3 regions of the Enterobacter sp. HK169 genome follow, and region 3 is predicted to be linked to each of the others. Evidence: predicted binding sites of a transcription regulator. Region 3 holds the regulator's gene; each other region holds the start of a gene.

Region 1 (8,111 bases), 370 kb from region 3:
CAGATTATGCAGACGGCGAAGGATATTGGCGAACCGTCCGTGCTGAACCGCGCCGGTGGCGCACCGACGCTGGCGGTAGGTATCGCACACGTGTTCCACAAAGTGCTGCCGTGGGCGGACATGGGCTTCTGGTACCACTTCGGTATTCTGTTCGAAGCGCTGTTCATCCTGACCGCGCTGGACGCCGGTACCCGTGCGGGCCGCTTCATGCTGCAGGACCTGCTCGGTAACTTCGTGCCGTTCCTGAAGAAAACCGACTCTCTGGTGGCGGGCATTCTGGGTACTGCGGGCTGCGTAGGCCTGTGGGGCTACCTGCTGTATCAGGGCGTTGTCGACCCGCTCGGCGGCGTGAAGAGCCTGTGGCCGCTGTTCGGTATCTCTAACCAGATGCTCGCAGCCGTTGCTCTGGTGCTCGGTACCGTGGTCCTCGTGAAGATGAAGCGCACCAAATACATCTGGGTAACCGTTGTTCCTGCGCTGTGGCTGCTGCTCTGCACCACCTGGGCGCTTGGCCTGAAGCTGTTCAGCGCCAACCCGCAGCTGGAAGGCTTCTTCTTCATGGCTAACCAGTACAAAGAGAAGATTGCCGCAGGCGGCGCGGACCTGACCGCGCAGCAGATTGCCAACATGAACCATATCGTGGTGAACAACTACACCAACGCGGGTCTGAGCATTCTGTTCCTGGTGGTGGTATACAGCATCATCTTCTACGGCATCAAAACCTGGCTGAACGTGCGCAACGCCGACGGCCGTACGGATAAAGAAACCCCGTACGTGCCGGTGCCGGAAGGCGGCGTGAAGACCTCTTCACACCATTAATCCGCAATCCTCCCCCTCTCCCTTTGGGAGAGGGCTGGGGTGAGGGGAACATAAGCCCAGCGGACTCACATCGCCGGGCTTTTTCTGTCTGGAACCCACAATGTTTGGTAACTTAGGCGAAGCAAAAAAATACCTCGGTCAGGCGGCGAAAATGCTGATTGGCATTCCGGACTATGACAACTACGTTGAGCATATGAAGACCAACCATCCGGATAAGCCCTACATGACCTACACCGAATTCTTCCGCGAGCGTCAGGAAGCGCGCTACGGCGGAAGTGGAGAAGGCGGCGTTCGCTGCTGCTAAAGGAGAGACCATGACCCCGATTGCCGTTACCCTGCTGACCGGTTTCCTCGGCGCCGGTAAAACCACCCTGCTGCGCCACATCCTGAACGAACAGCACGGCTTCAAAATCGCCGTCATCGAAAACGAATTCGGCGAGGTCTCGGTAGACGATCAGCTGATTGGCGATCGCGCCACCCAGATCAAAACCCTGACCAACGGCTGCATCTGCTGCACCCGCTCTAACGAATTAGAAGACGCCCTGCTGGACCTGCTCGACAGCCGCGATCGCGGCGAGATCGACTTTGACCGCCTGGTGATCGAGTGCACCGGCATGGCCGACCCCGGCCCGATTATTCAGACCTTTTTCTCTCACGAGATCCTGTGCCAGCGCTACCTGCTGGACGGCGTCATTGCCCTCGTCGACGCGGTTCACGCCGACGAGCAGATGAACCAGTTCACCATCGCCCAGTCTCAGGTGGGCTACGCCGACCGCATCCTGCTGACCAAAACCGACGTGGCGGGCGAAAGCGTTAAGCTGCGCGAACGCCTGACGCGCATTAACTCTCGCGCGCCGGTTTACACGGTGACGCATGGCGACATCGATCTGTCTCAGCTGTTCAACACCAACGGCTTTATGCTGGAGGAGAACGTCACCGCAAAACCGCGCTTCCACTTTATGGGAGACAGGCAAAACGACGTGGCATCGATTGTGGTGGAGCTGGACTACCCGGTGGACATCGGCGAGGTTTCGCGCGTGATGGAAAACCTGCTGCTGTCGTTTGCCGACAAGCTGCTGCGCTACAAAGGGATGCTGTGGATTGACGGCGAGCCGAACCGCCTGCTGTTCCAGGGCGTGCAGCGCCTGTACAGCGCAGACTGGGATCGCCCCTGGGGCGAGGAAGCGCCGCACAGCGTGATGGTGTTTATCGGTATCCAACTCCCGGAAGAAGAAATTCGGGCGGCGTTTGCGGGTCTGAAGAAATAACAGCCATGCATCCCCTCTGCCCAGTAATTTATTAACCTGAAGCGATGAACGTTGCTTCAGGTTAATTAATGACTTACAGCGACGCCCTGGTCCGGCTGTAAATCGCCGAGGCGTTTCCGTAAGGCCGGGGCGAGGCGCAGGGATGCGCCGAGAGGGCGTGGCCTGCAGGGATGCAGGCTCATGCCCGACCCGATAGCCTGAAGGAATAAGCTGAGGGTACCGCGAAGCGGCGATTTACCGCCGGGAGCCCGGGTCGCCAGGGTGGTGGCGATTGAGCCACCCTGGCACGTTCACCGGTCATGCCGTTACAGAGTAGCAAGGAACATGAAGTGAACGGAATGACCACTAGAGCCGTATGTTCCCCCTCACCCCAGCCCTCTCCCTCAAGGGAGAGGGGGCGTCTGTGCAGGCATTATCTTGTGGGGATACCCCAGCCTTTAGCAAGAAGGGTAAACTTATTTCACCGCCTCCGGCAGCGTCACAATCCACAGCTCGCTGTCCGACTCCGGCTTCTTCAGCGGCTTCACGCCGAGCGTGGTTTCCACCGGCTTATCATCCAGCGTCAGCTTGCCTTCCGCGTTCACCCGATAATCCTTGAGCTTCTTGCCCTCGACCGGGTTTTGCATCGCCACCTTCACGCCAAAGTCGTTATCGTTCGCTACCGCAAGCGTTTTGCTGTCGATCAGCGCCAGCCCTTCGGCCTTCTCCTGCTGCCAGCCCAGCGCGCGGAGATCGACGACCTGCGTTTTAGCCGCAAGGGTAATGCCGCGCTGCGCCAGGGTTTTCTCATCATCAAACTCCGGGTATTCGCCCGGCTTGTCGAAGGTGGTCAGGTCGCTCGCCTTGCTGAGATCCACCTTGTAAATCAGGTTACGCATCCCGTCGTTTTTATCGCTTCCCTGCTCAATCAGCAGGATGTGCTGGTCATCGAGCGCCACGATGTCGCCGATTTTGGCGTCGCTGTTTTTGCTGTAGGCCGCGCTGTCGATAGGGTAACCGTACATCGCCGTTTTCCCGGTCGCCGGGTCGAAGCTCACCAGACGCGTAAACAGCGCCTGCTTTTTGCTCTTGCCGTCAATATCCAGCGTGCTTTGCACGGCGGCGATAATCCGCCCGTCCGGCATCCGGGTCAGGCCTTCATAGCCCCGGTTCGCCTGGCGCCATTTGATGATGTTTGGCAGGCCGCCCGCGATGGATTTCTCCCCTTCCGCGGCCTGCGGCCCGTGGATCGCCAGGATCTTCCCTTTGCTGTCGACGTTAATCAGGAACGGACCATATTCGTCGCACAGCCAGTAGCCGCCTTTGCCGTCCGGGGTGATGCCTTCCGTGTCCAGCCCGCGGTTGTCGCCCTTCAGGATCTTGAGGGTGTCGCTGAACGCCACTTCATTGGTGGAGCCAATCACGCCGCTTTGCAGCGGCAGACCGTTGATCTCGCCTTTATCATCATGCAGCGGGCGGGCGTCGACAGCCTCCGCTTTGCCGTTCTGAACGCGGATGGTCATCAGCAGCGGCGCGAAATCTGGCGTGACAAATATTTTGGCTTCGTTTTTACCCATTTTTGGCGCATCGGCGTTTGGACCGCGATCGGTCACGGTCGCAAAGGTCAGGGCGTCGCCCTGCTTGCCCGTAAACAGCAGGCCAGAACCGATTCCCACAGGGAGTCCGTTCGGAAACGCGCTGGCAAACGCGCCGCTGTAGCTCACGTGGGAGCCTTCAGGGAAGCTGACGACATAGCGCTCAGCAGTGGGCTGCGCCGCCAGGCCAGAGAAAGAGAGCGCACAGCCGATAAGTACAGGAATAATTTTTCTTTTCATATTGTTAGCATCCAGTTAGTGAAGCCAACAACGTAAAGAATAAACGTGTCAGAAAAATGACATGGAAGGGAAACCGGCCTGCGCGATTGAACGTATATTCATCGCTCGAAATGTAAGGCTTTGTTGTTTTGTGTGACAGGCGAAACATTTTTGGAAATTATTAGAAACCCAATTAATTCATCTCAAATCACTATCCCCGCCTCGTTCAGTTTATGTTTAGTCAAAAAACTAAACGGTTCCTAAACGCTAAAAACATCCCCTGTTGACACCCCGACAATCAAACATCATTGCAACAACTTCAATAAAAAAGTTAACAATATCAGTATAAAACCGCGATTTATATCACATTTGCAGTCATTAACATCGCTTGTTAAGGTGCGCCCAGATGAATTTAATGACGAGGCAAAAAACATGAAAAAACTGAATATCCTTCTTCTTTCTGCTCTGGCTGCCGTATCGGGTTCCGCACTGGCGATGGGCGGCACCGTTGAGCAGGGTAAAAACTTTACCAACCTCAACCTGGAAATGGGGAAATCCTCATCCGGTGTTTATCTGGAAAGTAACTGGCTGAAAAACACCGACGACGGTACCCAGACCGGCGGCGTGGGCGCAGGCTACAACCTGGGTCTTGGCCCGGTGATGCTGAACGCGGGCGCAAAAGCCATCTACCTCGGCCCGAAAAAAGGCGATAACGGCGTGGCGTTCCCGATTGGCGGCGGCGTAAACGTTGCCCTGACCGACAGCATCCACGTGTACGGTGAAGGCTATGTCGCACCAGAAGGCCTGAACAACAGCGTGAAAAACTACGTCGAAGCCAACGGCGGCGTAAGCTGGACGCCAATTACGCCAGTGACCCTGAAAGTGGGCTACCGCCACGTGAGCGTGGACGGCAAAGACGGTCGTCCTGGCCACACGCTGATTGACGGCGCATATGTAGGCGGTGGAGTCACCTTCTGATGAAACACCGCATGACCGCGCTTTGCGTTCTGAGCCTCACGCTGATGCTCGCCGGCTGCGTCCAGTACAAATGGGTGAAACCGGGCGTCAGCGATGCGGAAATGAATAAAAAGCTCACGGAATGCGAAGCGCAGGCGCTAATCGATCTGCCCCCGGATAACGTCGTAACCGGATCCAGCTCGGAAAAAACGGACAAAAAGAACAAGAAAAAGGATATTTCCACGAGCTACACGGTTGAAGACGCGAATGAATATCGCCGGGATACGTTAGTTGACAGCTGCATGTTTAAAAGCGGCTGGGACAAGATCGAAGTGCAATAATCTCTTTAAAAAAACCTGCCGGCTGGCAGGTTTTTTTATGACCTCTTACTTATGCACCACCACCAGCTTCTGGTTCACAAACTCTTTGATCCCCAGACCCGACAGCTCGCGCCCGTAGCCGGAGCGCTTCACGCCACCGAACGGCAGCTCTGGCGCGGTATCGGTGAGCCAGTTGATGTACACCATCCCGGTCTCAATCCGCGACGCCATTTTCTTCGCGCGCTCGATATTCTGGCTGAATACCGCCCCGCCCAGGCCGTAGTGGGAGTCGTTCGCCAGCGCGACCGCCTCGTCGTCGTTTTTCACCACGTACATCTGCGCCACCGGGCCGAAGAACTCTTCGAAATACGCCGGGTTATCGCGGGAGATATTCGTCAGGATCGTCGGTTCGAAGAAACTCCCGTCGCGCTGCGCCGGTTTGCCGCCATAGTGCAGCGTGGCGCCGTTTTTCACCGCCTCGTTAACCTGTCTGGTCAGCGTTTCGAGCGCATCTTTAGACGACAGCGGCCCCAGCGTGGTGCTTTCGTCCAGCGGATCGCCAATCTTCACCTGCTTAAACGCCTCGGTGAATTTGCTCAGGAAGGCCTCTGCAATCTTTTCATGCAGGATAAAGCGCTTCGCCGCGGTACAGACCTGCCCGGCGTTGTTGAGCCGCGCGTTAACGCCAATTTTCACGGCCTTCTCAAGGTCTGCATCGTCCAGGACCACGAACACGTCATTACCGCCCAGCTCCAGCGTGGATTTCTTAATGTGCTTCGCCGCCTGCGCGGCCACCGCGCTGCCGGCCTTTTCGGAGCCGGTTAATGCGGCGCCCTGCACGCGATCGTCAGCAATGATGTTCGCCACCTGCTCGGACGAAATAAACAGGTTGGTCCATGCCCCTTCCGGCGCCCCCGCCTCGCGCACCAGATGGGCAAAGGTCTCGGCGCAGTGCGGCACGATGCTGGCATGTTTGGCGATGACGGGGTTACCTGCCGCCAGGTTCGGCGCCAGGACGCGCATCAGCTGGTAATACGGGAAGTTCCACGGCTCAACGGCCATCAGCACGCCTATGGGGTGATGCTCCACCCAGGCTTCACCGAGTTCTGAGTCATATTTCACCGGGGCCAGGAACCGCTGCGCGTTGTCGGCGTAGTAGCGGGCGATCTGCGCGCACAGCTTCACCTCGCCGCGGCTCTGTTCGATGAGCTTACCCATCTCCTGGCTGGCGATTTTCGCCAGATCCTCCACGCGCTCGTCGATCAGATCGGCAAGCTTATGCAGCACCGGCAGGCGCTGGCTGATGTCGCCTTTCGCCCAGTCCGAATGATAAAGCGCATCGGCCGCGCTGAGCGCCGCTTCGATATCCGCGTCGGTATGTGAGGGGTATTCTTTGATGAGCTGGTTAGTGGCAGGATTTACTGTCTGATAAGCCATGTCGAATCTCCTTGTTTTACCGCTTAGGGTATTAAGGGTAGTCAACATGACTGGCTATGGACGTAAAGTTGGGTATATCCGGAAGGTTCTTAATGAAGCGCTGCCGGACGGTTCGCTGACGTGGTATAAAAAATCTTCAGAAGGAGCGCCCATGACCGATACCCGACATATCCGCCAGACTTTTCACCGCGCCTCAGGCCTTGAGCTGCGCAGCACCTGGCAGAGTACGCAGGCGTACAAACGCCACAGTCACCCTCAGCTTTCCATCGGCGCGATTGTGGAGGGCCAGACCCGCTGCGTGTGTCATGACAGAGAGTACATCCTTAACCCCGGGGACCTCATCGCGATCCCGGCCGGTGTGCCACACAGCTGTAACCCCGTCGCCGGGCAACCGCGCAGCTACCATATGCTCTATATCGACACCGGGTTTCCGCTGGCGCTACAGGTGATTCGTAGCCCAACCCTGTTTGCCCATTACCAGGACGTTGTCGAGACCCTGTCTCCGGCATCACTGGAAACGCTGCTTTCTGCCCTTCCCCGCGCCGCGGATAACGCTGACGCGCTTCGCGCAACCAGCCAGCAGGTTCAGCAGGCGTTTCTTTCCGATCTCACCTGCCCGCCTTCCCTCGACGAGCTTGCCCAACGCTTCTCGCTGCGCAAGGAGACGCTGATCCGCACCTTCAGGCAGGACACCGGCCTGACGCCGGGCAGCTTTCTCAACATCTCCCGCGTGGAGTACGCCAAGGCGCGGCTGCGTGCCGGGGATGATATTGCCGACGTTGGCTACCAGAGCGGCTTTGCCGACCAGAGCCATTTTCATAAGACCTTCGTCAGCTATACCGCCGCCACGCCGCGCCAGTACGCCACCGGCCGATCAATATCAGACAATAAATAGGTTCTGCAGCGCCGTACTCTGACCTCGGATTGTTAACCGAGGTCGCTATGGAACTGTTCTTCCCTTCCGCTTTTCTCGCCCTGGCGCTGGCGCACTTTGTTGCCCTGTTAAGCCCGGGCCCGGATTTCTTCCTGCTGGTGGGCTACGCCGCGCGCTATCGGCTGCGCGGCAGCGCCGGACTGTGCCTCGGCATTGCCGCGGGTAACGCGCTCTATATTCTTCTGGTGATTATCGGCTGGAGCGCGCTGCGCCAGTTTACGTGGCTGTTTACGCTTATCGAGCTTTGCGGGGCGCTGTACCTGCTGTGGATCGGATTGCATCTGATTAGCAGCCGCCAACAGGTGCTGGCGCTGAATGAAACCCACCAGCGCTTTCCCTCGCTGCAAAAGCAGATCCTGCTGGGGCTCGGTTCGGCGCTGTTAAACCCGAAGAACGCGCTGTTCTATCTGGCGCTGATGACGGCGTTACTGGGGTCGGACGTCACGCTGCTTCAGCAATCGATCTGCGGCGTCTGGATGGTGGTGGTGGTGCTGGCGTGGGATCTGGCGCTGGTATCGCTGATGGGGCTATCGTCGGTGCAAAAGAAGCTCAGCCGTTCGCTGTGGTGGATTGAGCGCACGGC
Region 2 (8,111 bases), 390 kb from region 3:
CCGAACGGCTGATGGAGGTGGAGCAGGTGCTCGACTCCGCTCGCAAGGCGAAAAACGCCGGTTCAACCCGCTTCTGCATGGGCGCAGCGTGGAAGAACCCGCACGACCGCGACATGCCGTATCTGGAACAGATGGTGAAGGGCGTGAAGGAGATGGGCCTCGAAGCCTGTATGACGCTCGGCACGCTGAACGAGGAGCAGGCGCAGCGCCTCTCTGCGGCGGGGCTGGACTACTACAACCATAACCTCGACACCTCGCCGGAGTTTTACGGCAACATCATCACCACGCGGACCTATCAGGAGCGTCTGGACACGCTGGATAAAGTGCGTGACGCGGGGATCAAGGTCTGCTCCGGCGGTATTGTCGGCTTAGGTGAGACGGTCAAAGACCGCGCGGGCCTGCTGCTGCAGCTGGCAAACCTGCCGACCCCGCCGGAAAGCGTGCCGATCAACATGCTGGTGAAGGTTAAGGGGACGCCGCTGGCGGATAACGACGACGTGGATGCGTTTGATTTTATTCGCACCATCGCGGTGGCGCGCATCATGATGCCGACCTCTTTCGTGCGCCTCTCTGCCGGTCGCGAGCAGATGAACGAGCAGACCCAGGCGATGTGCTTTATGGCCGGAGCCAACTCCATCTTCTACGGCTGCAAGCTGCTGACCACGCCGAACCCGGAAGAGGACAAAGACGTTCAGCTGTTCCGCAAGCTGGGGCTTAACCCGCATCAGACCGAGGTGCTGACGGGCGATAACGAGCAACAGCAGCAGCTGGAGCAGCAGATTTTCAACGCCGACACCGACCAGTTCTACAACGCGGCAGCCGTATGACCTGGCAGGCACGCATTAATACCGCGCTGGACGAACGCCGGGCGGCAGAGGCGTTTCGCGTTCGCAGGGTGGTGGAAAACGGCGCGGGCCGTTTTCTTACCCGCGAGGGGCGGCAGTTTTGTAATTTCTCCAGCAACGACTATCTCGGGCTGAGCCAGCATCCGGCCATTATCCGCGCCTGGCAGCAGGGTGCGGAGCGGTTTGGCGTGGGCAGCGGCGGCTCGGGACACGTCAGCGGATATACCACCGCGCATCAGGCGCTGGAAGAGGCGCTTGCCGACTGGCTCGGCTACCCGCGCGCGCTGCTGTTCATCTCCGGCTTTGCCGCCAACCAGGCGGTCATTACCGCCCTGATGGGAAAAGAGGACCGGATTGTCGCCGACCGCCTGAGCCACGCCTCGCTGCTGGAGGCGGCAAATTTAAGCCCGGCGCAGCTGCGCCGCTTTGCCCATAACGATGCGGGGCAGCTCGCCGCGCTGCTGGATAAACCCTGCGACGGACAGCAGCTGGCGGTTACGGAAGGGGTGTTCAGCATGGACGGCGACAGCGCGCCGCTTGCCGCGCTGCACGAGGCAGCAAAGCGGCAAAACGCCTGGCTGCTGGTCGACGATGCCCACGGCATTGGCGTAATGGGTGACGAAGGTCGCGGCAGCGCATACCAGCAAAACGTGAAGCCGGAGCTGCTGATCGTCACCTTCGGCAAAGGCTTTGGCGTCAGCGGCGCCGCCGTGCTGTGCAGTGAGTCCGTCGCCGACTATCTGCTGCAGTTTGCCCGACACCTGATTTACAGCACCAGCATGCCCCCGGCGCAGGCCGTGGCGCTGTCTGCGTCGCTGGCGGTGATCCGCAGCGCTGAAGGCGATGAACGTCGTCAGCGGCTGGCAGAGCATATTTCACGCTTCCGCAAGGGGTTAGCGGCGCTGCCCTTCCACAGTCCCGATTCGCAAAGCGCCATCCAGCCGGTGATTGTCGGCGAAAACGGTCGCGCGCTGGCGCTGGCACAGGCGCTGCGCGAGCGCGGCATGTGGGTGACCGCCATTCGCCCGCCAACGGTCCCGCCGGGCACCGCGCGGCTGCGTTTAACCCTGACGGCGGCGCATGACGCTCGGGATATCCAGACGCTGCTGGAGGCGCTCAATGACGCCGGTGAATAAGCAGGCCGTCGCGGCGGCATTTGGTCGGGCCGCGCAGAGCTATTCTCAGCACGATGAACTGCAGCGTCAGAGCGCGCAGGGGCTTCTGGCCGCGCTTGGCGACAACCGCTTTCCGCAGGTGCTGGACGCCGGCTGTGGTCCCGGCAGCAACAGCCGCTACTGGCGCGGGACGGGAAGCCAGGTCACGGCTATCGACCTCTCGGCCCAGATGCTCGACGAGGCGCGTCAGAGGCAGGCAGCGGACCATTATCTGCTGGCGGATATCGAGGCGATCCCGCTGGCGGATGCGCACTTCGATCTGGTCTGGAGTCATCTGGCGGTCCAGTGGTGCAGCAGCCTGCCGCAGGCCTTGCGCGAGCTTTATCGTGTGGCGCGACCGGGCGGGAAGGTGGCCTTTACCACCCTGCTGGAAAGCTCGCTGCCGGAGCTGAATCAGGCGTGGAAAGCGGTGGATGAGCAGCCTCACGCTAACCGCTTTTTATCGCATGACCAGGTGACGCAGGCGCTGGCAGGCTGGCGCTACCGCAGCACGGTGCAGACCATCACCCTCAATTTTAGCAATGCGTTCAGCGCCATGCGTTCGCTGAAGGGTATCGGCGCCACGCACCTGCACGCCGGGCGGGAGAAAAAACCGCTGACCCGGGGCCAGCTGCAGCGTCTGGAGCTGGCCTGGCCGCAGCAGCGGGGGCATTTCCCGCTCTCTTATCAACTTTTTCATGGGATTATCGAACGTGACTGAACGTTATTTTGTTACCGGCACGGATACGGAAGTGGGCAAAACGGTGGCCAGCTCGGCGCTGCTGCAGGCGGCACGACTGCTCGGAAAAAACACCGCCGGATATAAGCCCGTTGCTTCCGGCAGCGAGGTGACGGCGGAAGGATTACGCAACACCGACGCGCTGGCGCTCCAGCGTAACAGCACCCTTGAACTCGCCTATTCAGCGGTCAATCCGTACACCTTTGCCGAGCCGACCTCGCCGCACATCATCAGCGCTGACGAAGATCGTCCGATTGATTTCACCGTGCTGTCAGCCGGGTTACGGACGCTGGAAAGCCAGGCCGACTGGGTGCTGGTGGAAGGTGCGGGCGGCTGGTTTACGCCGCTTTCGGACACGCAGACGTTTGCTGACTGGGTGCAGGCCGAGCAGCTTCCGGTCATTCTGGTCGTCGGCGTCAGGCTGGGCTGCATCAATCACGCCATGTTGACCGCGCAGGCCGTCCAGCAGGCCGGGCTGCGTCTGGCGGGCTGGATAGCCAACGACGTGGTTGCGCCGGGTAAACGACACCAGGAGTATCTGGCGACGCTCAGGCGCGTACTTCCCGCCCCGTGCCTCGGGGAAATTCCCTGGCTTGCTGAGGGTGCGGAAAATGCCGACACCGGGCGTTATCTCGATCTCAGCGTCTTGCTTCCCGCGACATCCAGTGCGCGATAAGCTCGTCATCCAGTTCGTTAACGTGGCCCTGCGCCACGTTACGCCCGCGATAGAGCATGCAGAAACGGTCCGCAACCCGGCGGATAAACGACAGCTGCTGCTCCGCTAATAGCACCGTCATACCTAACTCCCGGTTTAAGCGCGCCAGCAGCTGCCCCAGCTTCTGGGCGAAGCTTTGTCCTGCGCCGTGCAGTGGCTCATCGAGGATCAGCAGGTGCGGACGGTTCACCAGCGCATTAGCCAGCGCAAGCTGATACTGATCGTCCGGAGAGAGCGTATTGGCGCGGGCCTGCCGCAATGCGTAGAGCGCCGGAAACAGGTCGTAAACGTCACTTTTCGCCTCCGGGTTGGGTTTCCCCATCGCCCGCATGGCGATATGCAGATTCTCCTCAATCGTTAGCTGGGAGAAGATCCGCCTGTCCTGCGGGACATAGCCTATCCCCGGTCCTGAACGCTGTTCTGGAGGCAGGTTAAGCAAATCGCGCGGCGGCGCGCCCGCCTCGTGCCAGATGATGCTGCCGCTTTCAACGGGCACTCTCCCGGCGATGCAATTCATGAGGGTGGTTTTCCCCATCCCCGGCAGGCCAACGACGCCTGTACACATCCCTTGCGGAAAATCCAAATTCACGTTCCATAGCGTATGTTGGCTTCCGTAAAACTGATTCACAGCACGCAGACTCAACATCTTTTTCTCCTTAAAAATGTGTGTAGGTGAGGCTCATGTTTGAATCTGCAAAACCCCTGCCAGAAACCGAAAAGTGTTCAAAAAAACGGCTTTTTTAGGAATGAATCACCAGAAAGCGGTTTATAAAAAACCGGATTGCACAGCGACGGTGCTGGAGGTGGTGAGTTGTGGTGCAGAACCCAAAATGATGAAAATGTGAGCAAGATCCCATCGACTGGTTATGAATGACGCAACTGTTAATCATCAAAAAATAGCTATAAAAATTTTTTACTGCCGTCTCGTGGGAAAAACCGGGAATTTGCCGAGCGCCAGTCTGTATGGGCTGGAAGCAGTTATCCACTATTCCTGTGGATAACCATGTGCATTAGAGTTAGAAAACACGCGATAAGCGAGAGAAGACGCGGCTTACGCCCAAATTGGCGCGAAACGCGGCTTTAGAAAATATCGTTTATTATTTAATTGCTTAGATAAAAGCAATTCCCGTCATGAAAGTGTCACCCGTTGCCACAAAACTATCATTACCTGGCTTGACAAATGTTAAAAAAGAAAAAGTTCTGGGGATAACCTGACCTGACTGGTGTTTTATATTGTCACAGTCCAAATTTTGGCTGTTATCCCACTTATCATTCAGGCGCTATGCTAAATATCCTGACATGCCACTGGTTTTTCATCCAGTGTTTTTTACTGGCATTCCTGGCAACAACGAGTAAAATTACTCACCTGCCGCTTATAACGTCATCAGGTCGTCGCCCATGAGTAAACCGTTCAAATTGAATTCTGCTTTCCGTCCATCTGGCGATCAGCCTGAGGCGATCCGTCGTCTGGAAGAGGGGCTGGAAGACGGGCTGGCGCACCAGACGCTGCTGGGGGTAACCGGCTCGGGTAAAACGTTCACTATCGCCAACGTGATTGCGGATCTCCAGCGTCCAACGATGGTGTTGGCACCCAACAAAACCCTGGCCGCACAGCTTTACGGCGAGATGAAAGAGTTCTTCCCGGAAAACGCGGTGGAGTATTTCGTCTCCTACTACGATTACTACCAGCCTGAAGCCTACGTACCGAGCTCTGACACCTTCATCGAGAAGGATGCCTCGGTGAACGAACACATCGAGCAGATGCGTCTGTCGGCCACGAAGGCGCTTCTGGAGCGTCGCGATGTGGTCGTCGTCGCGTCGGTGTCCGCGATCTACGGTCTGGGCGATCCGGATCTCTATCTCAAGATGATGCTGCACCTGACGCAGGGGATGATTATCGACCAGCGCGCCATCGTCCGCCGTCTGGCAGAGCTGCAGTACGCCCGTAACGATCAGGCGTTCCAGCGCGGCACCTTCCGCGTACGCGGAGAGGTGATCGACATCTTCCCGGCGGAATCGGACGATATGGCGCTGCGCGTCGAGCTGTTTGACGAAGAGGTTGAACGCCTGTCGCTCTTCGACCCGCTGACCGGACACGTTGAGTCGGTGATCCAGCGCTTTACCATCTACCCGAAAACGCACTACGTGACGCCGCGCGAGCGTATCGTGCAGGCGATGGAAGAGATCAAAGTGGAGCTGGCCGAGCGCCGTAAGGTGCTGCTGGCGAACAATAAGCTGCTGGAAGAGCAGCGCCTCAGCCAGCGTACCCAGTTCGACCTTGAGATGATGAACGAGCTGGGCTACTGCTCCGGCATTGAAAACTACTCGCGCTTCCTCTCCGGACGCGGGCCGGGCGAGCCGCCGCCAACGCTGTTTGACTACCTCCCGGCAGACGGTTTGCTGGTGATCGACGAATCCCACGTCACGATCCCGCAGATCGGCGGGATGTACCGCGGTGACCGGGCGCGTAAAGAGACGCTGGTGGAGTACGGCTTCCGCCTGCCGTCGGCGCTGGATAACCGTCCGATGAAGTTTGAAGAGTTTGAGGCATTAGCGCCGCAAACCATTTACGTCTCGGCCACGCCGGGCAACTACGAGCTGGAGAAATCCGGTGAAGACGTTGTCGATCAGGTTGTGCGTCCGACCGGGTTGCTTGACCCAATTATTGAAGTTCGTCCGGTGGCCACGCAGGTGGACGATCTGCTCTCTGAGATCCGCGCCCGTTCCGCCATCAACGAGCGCGTGCTGGTCACCACGCTCACCAAGCGTATGGCGGAAGACCTCACCGAGTATCTCGAAGAGCACGGCGAGAAGGTGCGCTATCTGCACTCGGATATCGACACCGTGGAGCGCATGGAGATTATCCGCGATCTGCGTCTGGGCGAGTTTGACGTGCTGGTGGGGATCAACCTGCTGCGAGAAGGTCTGGATATGCCGGAAGTCTCGCTGGTGGCGATTCTGGATGCGGACAAAGAGGGCTTCCTGCGTTCTGAACGCTCCCTGATCCAGACCATCGGCCGTGCGGCGCGTAACGTCAACGGTAAAGCGATTCTGTACGGTGACAAAATCACCCCGTCGATGGCGAAAGCGATTGGCGAAACGGAGCGCCGACGCGAGAAACAGCAGCGTTACAACGAAGAGCACGGCATTACGCCGCAGGGGCTGAATAAGAAGGTGGTGGATATTCTGGCGCTGGGTCAGAACATCGCCAAAACCAAAGCGAAAGGCCGCGGCAAGGCGCGTTCAGTGGTGGAAGAAGATACCGTCGTGCTGACGCCGAAAGCGCTGCAGCAGAAAATCCACGAGCTGGAAGGGCAGATGATGCAGCACGCGCAGAACCTGGAGTTCGAAGAGGCGGCGCAGATCCGCGACCAGCTTCATCAGCTGCGGGATCTTTTCATCGCGGCATCGTGAGTAAAGCGTTGTTTTCTCCCTCTCCCCGTGGGAGAGGGCAGGAGTGAGGGCAACAGGCCGCACAAAACGAACCTAACCCAGCGCCTGAATCGCCTTCTCCAGCGCCTCGCGCAGCAGGTGACGATCGTGGCGGTACTTGATATCGCTGGCCTCCAGCGGCTCCTGCACCACCAGACGATTGCCAATCCCTGACACATCCACTTTTGGGCCCACGACTACGCCGTCAATGATTTTCTTGCCGACGTAATGCTCCATTAATTCCAGTTTGTCAGCCAGCGACAGGCTCGCCGCCGCGGGGCTCAGCTCACGTCCCAGGTTACCGATGTAAACCATCGGGGCAGGGGTGCGGCGCAGCGCCTGCGCCAGCTCTTTTACGAGTAGAATTGGCATCAGGCTGGTATAAAAACTGCCTGGACCGATCAGGATAAGATCCGCTTCCCCGATGGCCTCCACCGCTTCTCGCGTGGCGGGCACGCTCGGATAGGTCATTAACTCCGTTGGCGGCAGGATGAGCTGGTCGATATTCACCTCGCCGTAAACTTCATGCCCTTCGGCGTCGATGGCCATCAAGTCTACCGGTTGTTCTGACATGGGGATCAGGAATGCGTCCACTTTGAGCAGATTACGGATTAAATTGATGGCTTCCAGAGGCCGTACGCTCAGGTGATCGAGCGCCTTTAACATCAAATTTCCGAGGTTATGCCCGGAAAGTTCGCCATTACCGCCAAAACGGTACTCAAACATCGCCGACGCGACGCTCGGCTCGGTAATTAACTGGTTCAGGCAGTTGCGCATATCTCCCCAGGCAATGCCGCCTTCGGCACGTCGAATGCGCCCGGTTGAGCCGCCGTTGTCGGTGGTAGTTACTATCCCTGTCAGCCTTGAGCCGAGTGACGACAAAGAGGACATAACCCGGCCTAAGCCGTGTCCTCCGCCAAGAGCGACCACTCGGTCAAGATCCGCAAAAGTGCGATTGCGCATACGTATTCCTTATCACGTTCGATCGCGTAACAGTAACCTAACTACCCCTAAAAGACGATGCCTCACCCGATGCAAAATGACGTATATCAATGTGAAAATGCGGTTTTTAGGTATTCTGTAGCGAAAATGCAGGAACGATTCGCTATATAGATAATTATATAGCGTGAAGCGATAATGGCGTCGTCAGAATTTCCGCGCTACTATCGCCCTAACCACGTTTTCAAAATTGAAAACATACACTCTAGCCCTTGTGCCTGTGTCGA
Region 3 (8,111 bases):
CGGTATCCAGCGTTTCACTGTCGAGCGTGCCGAACCCTTCATCCAGGAACAGGGAATCGATCCGCGTCTTATGGCTCACCAGATCGGAAAGAGCCAGCGCCAGCGCCAGGCTGACCAGGAAGCTCTCGCCGCCCGAGAGCGTTCGGGTATCGCGAACCGCGTCCGCCTGCCACGTATCGACCACTTCCAGCTCCAGCGCGTCGCTGGCCTTGCGCTGCAGCAGATAACGCCCGTGCAGACGGTTAAGCTGCTGGTTAGCAAGCCAGACGAGATTATCCAGCGTCAGCCCCTGCGCGAATTTACGGAACTTGTCGCCGGTGCTGGAGCCGATCAGCGCGTTCAGATAACCCCAGTCGTCCGCCTGGCGCGCGGCCTCTTCAATTTGCTGCATCAACGCCAGCTGGTGCTGACGGTTATCGCTGTCCTGCTTAAGCTGCTGGCGGATCTCGCCCTGATGCGTGGTGTTCTCGCGAAGCCTTTCCGCCAGCTGCTGCAGCTGGCTTTGCAGCGCAGGAGCATCTGCGTTGAGCCCTTCCGGCCGCAGCGCCAGATGAGCCTGCAGCTGCTGGTTAGCCTGGCCGGAAAGGGCCGCGGCCTGCTGTATCTGGCTTTCCAGCGACTGCTTCAGCTGTTCGAGGTGGCGAATAGCGTCGTCATCCAGCAGCGCGGCAAGGAACGCGTCCCGATCGGCAAAGCAGCTCGCTGCGAGCGCCGTGGTGAACTGCGTCTGCGACTGCTGCAGGCGCTCTTGCTCCAGCTTTTCCTGCTGCTGCTGCGCGCTGAGCTGGCTTTGTAGCGACACGCATTCATCGTGAACGTCGCGCCAGCCGTCAGGAATGGCCGGTTCGGCCTCTTCGCCGTTCGTTTCCGGAAGCGTGTCGAGCAGCGGCTTCAGCGCGTTTATGCGTTCCAGAAGCACGCCGTGCTGCGTTTGTTTCTCCTGCCACTGCGCGAATTCCGCTTCGCGGGCGTGCAGCCAGGCGGCTTCATTGCCGTCTTCAGGTACGTTAAGCGATAGCGAGAGCAGGGTGTTTTCCAGCGCCTGGCGCGCGGCCGTCAGCTGCTGCTGATACTGTCGCTCCTGCACTTCCTGCTCGTTTAGCTGGTTTTGCAGGGTCAGACGCTGGCTGAGCTGATAAAGCTGGCGCTCGTACTGTTCCTGCTCGTTCATCCATGGCGTGATATCTTCCTGAATATTCAACGCGATGTTCAGGGAAGTGCAGGCTTCCATCCACTCTTTAGTGAGTGCTTGCTCTTCCTGAGAGAGAGTCTGCGCTTCGTCTGTCTCGCGCTGGATCTGCTGCGTCAGGGCATTAACCTGTCCCAGCACCAGCAGGCCTTCCTCTTTAAGGGCGGCGACCTCTTTTTCCAGGACATCGCGGCGGCGCTGGTTATCCGTCAGCTCAAGCGACTGGTATTGCGCAACGGCGGGGTGCTCGCTGGAGCCGCACAGCGGACAGGGTTTGCCGGCCTCAAGCCGGGAACGATAGCTTTCCAGGTCTTTAATCGTCGCTTCGCGTTCGCAGAGGGCTTTAAGATCCAGAAAGTGCTGGTGTTTCTCTTTGTACTGCTGGCGACGCAGCGTCAGCGTTTCATTGAGTTTGTTTTGATCGGCCTGGGCCTTCTGCACGCTTTCACCGCTCTGGCGCAGGCGCTTTTGCAGCGGCTGATAGCGGGCATGCAGCGACGTTAGCCACTGGCGCAGCGCGCGTGACCGTGACTGCTGCTCCATGGCCGCGCTGACCTCATCCGCCGTCAGCGTCAGCGCATTTTCCGGCATCTCAGCCAGCCTGTTGCGTAGTTCACCCATCCGCGCAGCAAGCGAGGCTAACTGCGTTTTGTCGCGGTTAAGCTGTGAGAACTGGGCACGCCAGCCGGCAATCTCCTGCCCCAGCAGGCGATAGCGCTCGTGCTCCGCCAGCCACTGCGCCAGCGCCTTCAGTTCGGTCTGAAGCTGCTCATGATTACGCTGGGCGGTATGACGGATCCGCGCGCGCAGTGCGGTTTTGGCTTGTAAGCGAGTATTTACTTCAACAATTCGCTGCTGGGTTTGCGTCAGGCGCGCGGTTTGCTCCTGCTGGTGCGCCCAAAGCGGTCGAAGCTGGGCGGCGGGCAGGGCAAGCTGGAGCTTTGCCAGCTCTGGCGCAGCGTTCGTCAGCGCCTGTTGCGCCTGCTGCTGCATTGCGGTGACGCGCTGTTGCTCAAGCACGAGCTCATCATGGCGCGTAAGCCACTGAAAATCTTTCTGTTGGCTTTGCTGCTGAACCAGCAGGATTTTCTCTTCGTCAGTAAGCGCCTGCAAACTTTGCTGCAACTGCTGCTGTTGCTCTTCGCTCAACAGCACGACGCCCGCCGCCTGCGCCTCGCACTTTTCAAGCACGCTGCGGGCGGCTTTATGTTTTTCAAACACCATGGCGGAAATCTGTCCGTAGATCTCGGTGCCGGTCAGCTCTTCCAGCAGCTCGGCGCGATCGCTCGGCCTGGCATTAAGGAAGGCGGCAAACTGCCCCTGTGAGAGCAGCATCGAGCGGGTGAAGCGGCCATAGTCCAGCCCGGTGAGCGCAGCGGTTTGCTCCAGTTTATCCGTCACTTTGTCGGCCAGGATTTTGCCATCTTCGCAGCGCGCCAGCTCCACGCGCGGCGCCTGCAGGTTGCCGTCCGGCTGGTTGCGCGCGCGGTTCTGGCTCCAGAATGCGCGATAGGCGGTGCCTTTTACCTCGAACTCCACTTCCGCCAGGCACTCGGCGGTGTCGCGCGTCATCAGGTCGTTTTGCGCCTGAGAGACCTTCTGCAGGCGCGGCGTTTCGTGATAAAGCGCCAGACAGATGGCGTCGAGCAGGGTGGTTTTACCTGCCCCGGTCGCGCCGGTAATGGCAAACAGCCCGTTGCTGGCAAACGGCTCCGCGGTAAAGTCAATTTTCCACTCGCCCTTGAGGGAGTTGAGATTTTTCAGGCGCAGGCTCAAAATTTTCATGCGTTTTCTTCCTCATCATTGAGCGCATGCAGGGTATGGCTGAACAGTTCGCTGAGTCTTGCGCGCTTCGCGTCGTCAATTTCCTCCTGCGAGAGCCTGCGTTCAAACACCTCTTCAACCCGAAGCTCACTGAGCGTTTCACGTTGAGCGCTTAACAGAATTTTCTCGCGCTGCTCGCGGCTGCGGCGTACCAGTAAGACTTCGACGGGTAAATCTTCCGTCAGCGCCTGTATTTTACGCTGCATATCGTGCAGGTAGTCGTCGGTGGTGATTTCGATATCCAGCCAGACGGGCGGGTTAAGCGCTGTTCCGCGCCACTGCTCAAGCTGGGCGGTAATGGCGGCAAGATCGCCCCTCAGCACCGCCAGCGGCTGGGTGACCGGGACCTCCAGCGTCTCGACGGCGTGAAGTTTTCCGTCGGAAAAGCTCACCAGATGGACGGATTTGGCCTTGCCCGTTTCGTCAAAGCTGAGCGAAATTGGCGAGCCGCAGTAGCGGATGTGCTCGCTGCCGCCGACGATCTGCGCCCGGTGAATATGTCCGAGCGCAATGTAGTCGGCTGGCGGGAAGTTCTGCGCCGGAAAGGCATCCAGCGTGCCGATATAGATGTCACGTACGGCGTCACTTTTACTGGCCCCGACGGTGGTGAGATGCCCGGTCGCAATCACCGGAATCGGCTGGTCGCCGCGCAGGGCGCAGGCATCGGCGTGCTGCTGGTGATAATAATCGGTGATGGCCTGCAGGAGATGCTGCTGCTTTTCCGCACCCGACAGCCCCGCCTGGCTTTGCACGATGTCCCGCGGACGCAAAAACGGAATGGGGCACAGCACCGCCCCCGGCGTGCCGTCGCGTTTTTTCAGGATCTGCGGGGCGTGCCCGGCGCTGGCGACGACGGTGGTATTGAGAAATGCCAGGATGTCACGAGATTCATTGAGCGTCGCGACGGAATCATGGTTGCCGGCGACAATCACCAGATGACAGCCGGTTTGCTGCAAATTCACCACGAAGCGGTTGTACAGTTCACGCGCATAGCTGGGGGGCGAGCCGGTATCAAAGATGTCACCCGCCACAATAATCGCGTCCACCTCGTGCGTCCGGGCCGTTTTCAGCAGCCAGTTCAGGAAGGCTTCATGTTCAGCCGCACGGCTTTTGCTGTAAAAATTTTGACCCAGATGCCAGTCCGAGGTGTGAAGTATGCGCATAGCTGATCCGTGGCAAAAAAGAGAAAGCAGGATTATAAACGTTCAGAGACGGGAAAATAACCGCTGTAATAAAACAACGGTTTGCCCGTTATCGTGGTACTGTTTTTCATAAATCTGTCATAAATCTGACGCATAATGGCGCCGAATTACAAACTTGTAACTTAAATAAGATAAGACAGGGCAAAGTATGGCGAGACGTATTCTGGTCGTAGAAGATGAAGCTCCAATTCGTGAAATGGTGTGCTTCGTGCTCGAGCAAAACGGCTTCCAGCCGGTTGAAGCGGAAGATTATGACAGCGCAGTGAACCAGCTGAATGAACCCTGGCCCGATCTGATTCTGCTGGACTGGATGTTGCCCGGCGGCTCCGGACTGCAGTTTATCAAACACCTGAAGCGTGAAGCGCTGACCCGCGACATCCCGGTTGTGATGCTCACGGCGCGCGGAGAAGAAGAGGATCGCGTGCGCGGTCTGGAGACCGGCGCGGACGATTACATTACTAAACCGTTCTCTCCAAAAGAGCTGGTTGCCCGCATTAAAGCCGTGATGCGCCGTATTTCGCCGATGGCGGTGGAAGAGGTGATTGAGATGCAGGGGCTGAGCCTTGACCCCACCTCACACCGCGTCATGACCGGTGAGAATCCCCTCGACATGGGGCCTACCGAATTTAAACTCCTGCACTTCTTTATGACCCACCCGGAACGCGTTTACAGCCGCGAGCAGTTGCTGAATAACGTCTGGGGAACTAACGTGTATGTCGAAGACCGGACGGTTGACGTACATATTCGCCGCCTGCGAAAAGCACTGGAACTGAGCGGCCACGATCGCATGGTGCAGACGGTCCGCGGCACGGGTTATCGTTTTTCTACCCGTTTCTGAACAATGACAGGAGTGTGACGCGTGCTGGAACGTCTGTCATGGAAAAGGCTCGTCTTTGAACTGATCTTATGCTGTATTCCGGCCTTCCTTCTGGGGGCCTTTCTTGGACACCTGCCGTGGTTTCTGCTGGCGTCGGTCACCGGGCTGCTGATCTGGCATTTCTGGAACCTGCTGCGCCTCTCCTGGTGGCTGTGGGTTGACCGAAGTATGACGCCGCCGCCGGGAAGCGGCAGCTGGGAGCCGCTGCTGTACGGTCTGCATCAGATGCAGATGCGTAATAAAAAGCGTCGCCGCGAGCTGGGAAGCCTGATTAAGCGTTTTCGCAGCGGTGCAGAGTCGCTGCCGGATGCCGTTATTCTGACGACCGAAGAAGGGACGATCTTCTGGTGTAACGGCCTTGCGCAACAGCTGCTGGGCCTGCGCTGGCCCGATGATAATGGTCAGAATATCCTCAACCTTCTGCGTTATCCCGAATTTACGCTGTATCTGAAAAAGCGTGATTTTACCCGCCCGCATAATCTGAAGCTCAATAATGGTCGCCATCTGGAAATCCGCGTGATGCCCTACAGCGATAAACAGTGGCTGATGGTGGCGCGCGATGTCACCCAGATGCACCAGCTGGAAGGGGCGCGTCGCAACTTCTTCGCCAACGTCAGTCACGAACTGCGTACACCGCTGACCGTGCTTCAGGGATACCTGGAGATGATGCAGGAGCAAACGCTTGAAGGCGCGCCGCGTGAAAAAGCGCTGCACACCATGCGCGAGCAAACGCACCGGATGGAAGGGCTGGTGAAGCAGCTGCTGACGCTCTCGAAGATTGAAGCGGCGCCGTCGCTCGCGCTAAATGACACCATTGATGTGCCGATGATGCTGCGGGTCGTTGAGCGTGAAGCGCAGACGTTAAGCCACAAAAAGCATCACCTGACTTTTGAGGTCGACAATACGCTGAAGGTGCTGGGCAGCGAAGATGAACTGCGGAGCGCCATTTCCAACCTGGTGTATAACGCGGTGAATCATACGCCGGAGGGGACGAATATCGTGGTGCGCTGGCACCATGCCCCAACGGGGGCTGAGTTTAGCGTGGAAGACAACGGGCCGGGGATCGCGCCTGAGCATATTCCGCGTCTGACCGAGCGCTTTTACCGTGTGGATAAAGCGCGATCCCGGCAAACAGGCGGAAGCGGCCTGGGGCTGGCAATTGTGAAACACGCGGTGAATCACCATGAAAGCCGTCTCGATATTCAGAGTACGCTGGGTAAAGGAACCCGCTTCAGTTTCGTTATTCCGGAACGATTAATTGCCAAAAAGATCGCCTGACGGCAGGCGTGTCATTTTACCTTTCCACGGGTCAGCGTCTGCTGGCCCGTTTGCTTTGCAGTCAAGCGAAACGCGGATGAATTTTATACGGCTGACTGTTTTTTGTTCGCATGATTAGCCATGGGTTTTTCTTATAAATAGCGTATTGTTCTGACGTGTATTTTCATGCTGGCATATTGTTCTGGTTTTACGATCCCACCTTGCCTTTAAACGTTATAAGCGTTTAAATTGCGCCCCAGATACTGTCAGACCGACTGTATTTGCGTGGTAAATCGAAAAACTATTCTTCTCCACGCCAGGACGGGAGCATTTCCCGCTGAAATTGAGCAAATTTTCGGCTGTATCGTCCCGTCAGGGATATCGAAAATCTCAATGTTTTCAACACCACATCCACAGGCAGTAAGGTTTTATGACCCATCACTTAAAATCGCGTGACATCATCGCGCTGGGCTTTATGACATTTGCGCTGTTCGTTGGCGCAGGCAACATCATTTTCCCTCCAATGGTTGGCTTACAGGCGGGTGAACACGTCTGGACCGCCGCGTTTGGTTTCCTGATTACTGCCGTGGGTCTGCCGGTTCTGACCGTCGTCGCGCTGGCGAAAGTCGGCGGCGGTGTGGATAGCCTCAGCACCCCGATTGGCAAAGTGGCGGGCGTTCTGCTGGCAACCGTCTGCTATCTGGCCGTTGGCCCGCTGTTTGCGACCCCGCGTACGGCAACCGTGTCCTTCGAAGTGGGTATTGCTCCCCTGACCGGTGACGGTGCGATGCCGCTGTTTATCTACAGCCTGATCTACTTCGCGATCGTGATTCTGGTTTCCCTCTATCCGGGCAAGCTGCTGGATACCGTGGGTAACTTCCTGGCTCCGCTGAAAATTGTGGCGCTGATTGTTCTGGCTGTTGCGGCCATCGTCTGGCCAGCGGGCCCGATTAGCGACGCGATGGACGCCTATAAAAATGCCGCGTTCTCTAACGGCTTTGTGAACGGCTACCTGACGATGGATACGCTGGGCGCGATGGTGTTTGGTATCGTTATCGTTAACGCTGCGCGTTCCCGCGGTGTGACCGAAGCGCGTCTGCTGACCCGCTATACCATCTGGGCTGGCCTGATGGCCGGCGTGGGGCTGACGCTGCTGTATCTGGCGCTGTTCCGTCTGGGCTCCGACAGCGCCATGCTGGTCGATCAGAACGCCAACGGTGCGGCTATCCTGCACGCCTACGTTCAGCACACCTTCGGCGGTGCGGGCAGTATGCTGCTGGCAGCGCTCATCTTCCTTGCCTGTCTGGTGACGGCGGTTGGCCTGACCTGCGCCTGCGCAGAGTTCTTTGCACAGTATCTGCCGCTCTCTTACCGCACCCTGGTGTTTATCCTCGGTATCTTCTCCATGGCGGTGTCCAACCTCGGTCTGAGCCACCTGATTCAGGTCTCTATTCCGGTGCTGACGGCTATTTACCCGCCGTGTATCGTGCTGGTGGTGCTGAGCTTTACTCGCCCGTGGTGGAACAACTCTTCACGAATTATTGCGCCAGCCATGTTTATCAGCCTGATTTTTGGTATCCTTGACGGGATTAAAGCATCAGCTTTCGCGCACATACTGCCGGCATGGACACAGCGTCTGCCGCTGTCCGAGCAGGGTCTGGCCTGGCTGATGCCTACCGTTGTTGCACTGGTTCTGGCGATTATCTGGGACCGTGCTGCAGGGCGTCAGGTTGCATCGAACGCTCATTAATCAACGGCAACA

Evidence for each region. The regulator PhoB, encoded in region 3, activates phosphate uptake and scavenging genes when phosphate is short. The targets are predictions, from matches to a motif close to CTGTCATAAAACTGNCNNAT.
Region 1: EnteroDNA1_RS16925 (esterase-like activity of phytase family protein) is a predicted target of PhoB. The motif match lies at 3,947-3,966, and genes of this name have one in related genera.
Region 2: uvrB (excinuclease ABC subunit UvrB) is a predicted target of PhoB. The motif match lies at 4,601-4,620, and genes of this name have one in related genera.

The regions. Positions count from the first base shown of each region.
Region 1 is NZ_CP017087.1:3,556,809-3,564,919, reverse strand. Features, by position in the region: gene EnteroDNA1_RS16940 (carbon starvation CstA family protein) at 1-819, shown strand, start outside; gene EnteroDNA1_RS16935 (YbdD/YjiX family protein) at 920-1,123, shown strand; gene yjiA (GTPase) at 1,134-2,087, shown strand; gene EnteroDNA1_RS16925 (esterase-like activity of phytase family protein) at 2,543-3,901, opposite strand; gene EnteroDNA1_RS16920 (YfaZ family outer membrane protein) at 4,313-4,858, shown strand; gene EnteroDNA1_RS16915 (hypothetical protein) at 4,858-5,178, shown strand; gene EnteroDNA1_RS16910 (NAD-dependent succinate-semialdehyde dehydrogenase) at 5,224-6,594, opposite strand; gene EnteroDNA1_RS16905 (helix-turn-helix transcriptional regulator) at 6,746-7,489, shown strand; gene EnteroDNA1_RS16900 (LysE family translocator) at 7,537-8,111, shown strand, end outside.
Region 2 is NZ_CP017087.1:4,314,338-4,322,448, forward strand. Features, by position in the region: gene bioB (biotin synthase BioB) at 1-827, shown strand, start outside; gene bioF (8-amino-7-oxononanoate synthase) at 824-1,981, shown strand; gene bioC (malonyl-ACP O-methyltransferase BioC) at 1,965-2,720, shown strand; gene bioD (dethiobiotin synthase) at 2,713-3,414, shown strand; gene EnteroDNA1_RS20510 (ABC transporter ATP-binding protein) at 3,377-4,099, opposite strand; gene uvrB (excinuclease ABC subunit UvrB) at 4,852-6,867, shown strand; gene yvcK (uridine diphosphate-N-acetylglucosamine-binding protein YvcK) at 6,940-7,848, opposite strand; molybdenum cofactor riboswitch at 8,074-8,111, shown strand, end outside.
Region 3 is NZ_CP017087.1:3,929,189-3,937,299, forward strand. Features, by position in the region: gene sbcC (exonuclease subunit SbcC) at 1-2,974, opposite strand, end outside; gene sbcD (exonuclease subunit SbcD) at 2,971-4,176, opposite strand; gene phoB (phosphate response regulator transcription factor PhoB) at 4,364-5,053, shown strand; gene phoR (phosphate regulon sensor histidine kinase PhoR) at 5,075-6,370, shown strand; gene brnQ (branched-chain amino acid transporter carrier protein BrnQ) at 6,780-8,099, shown strand.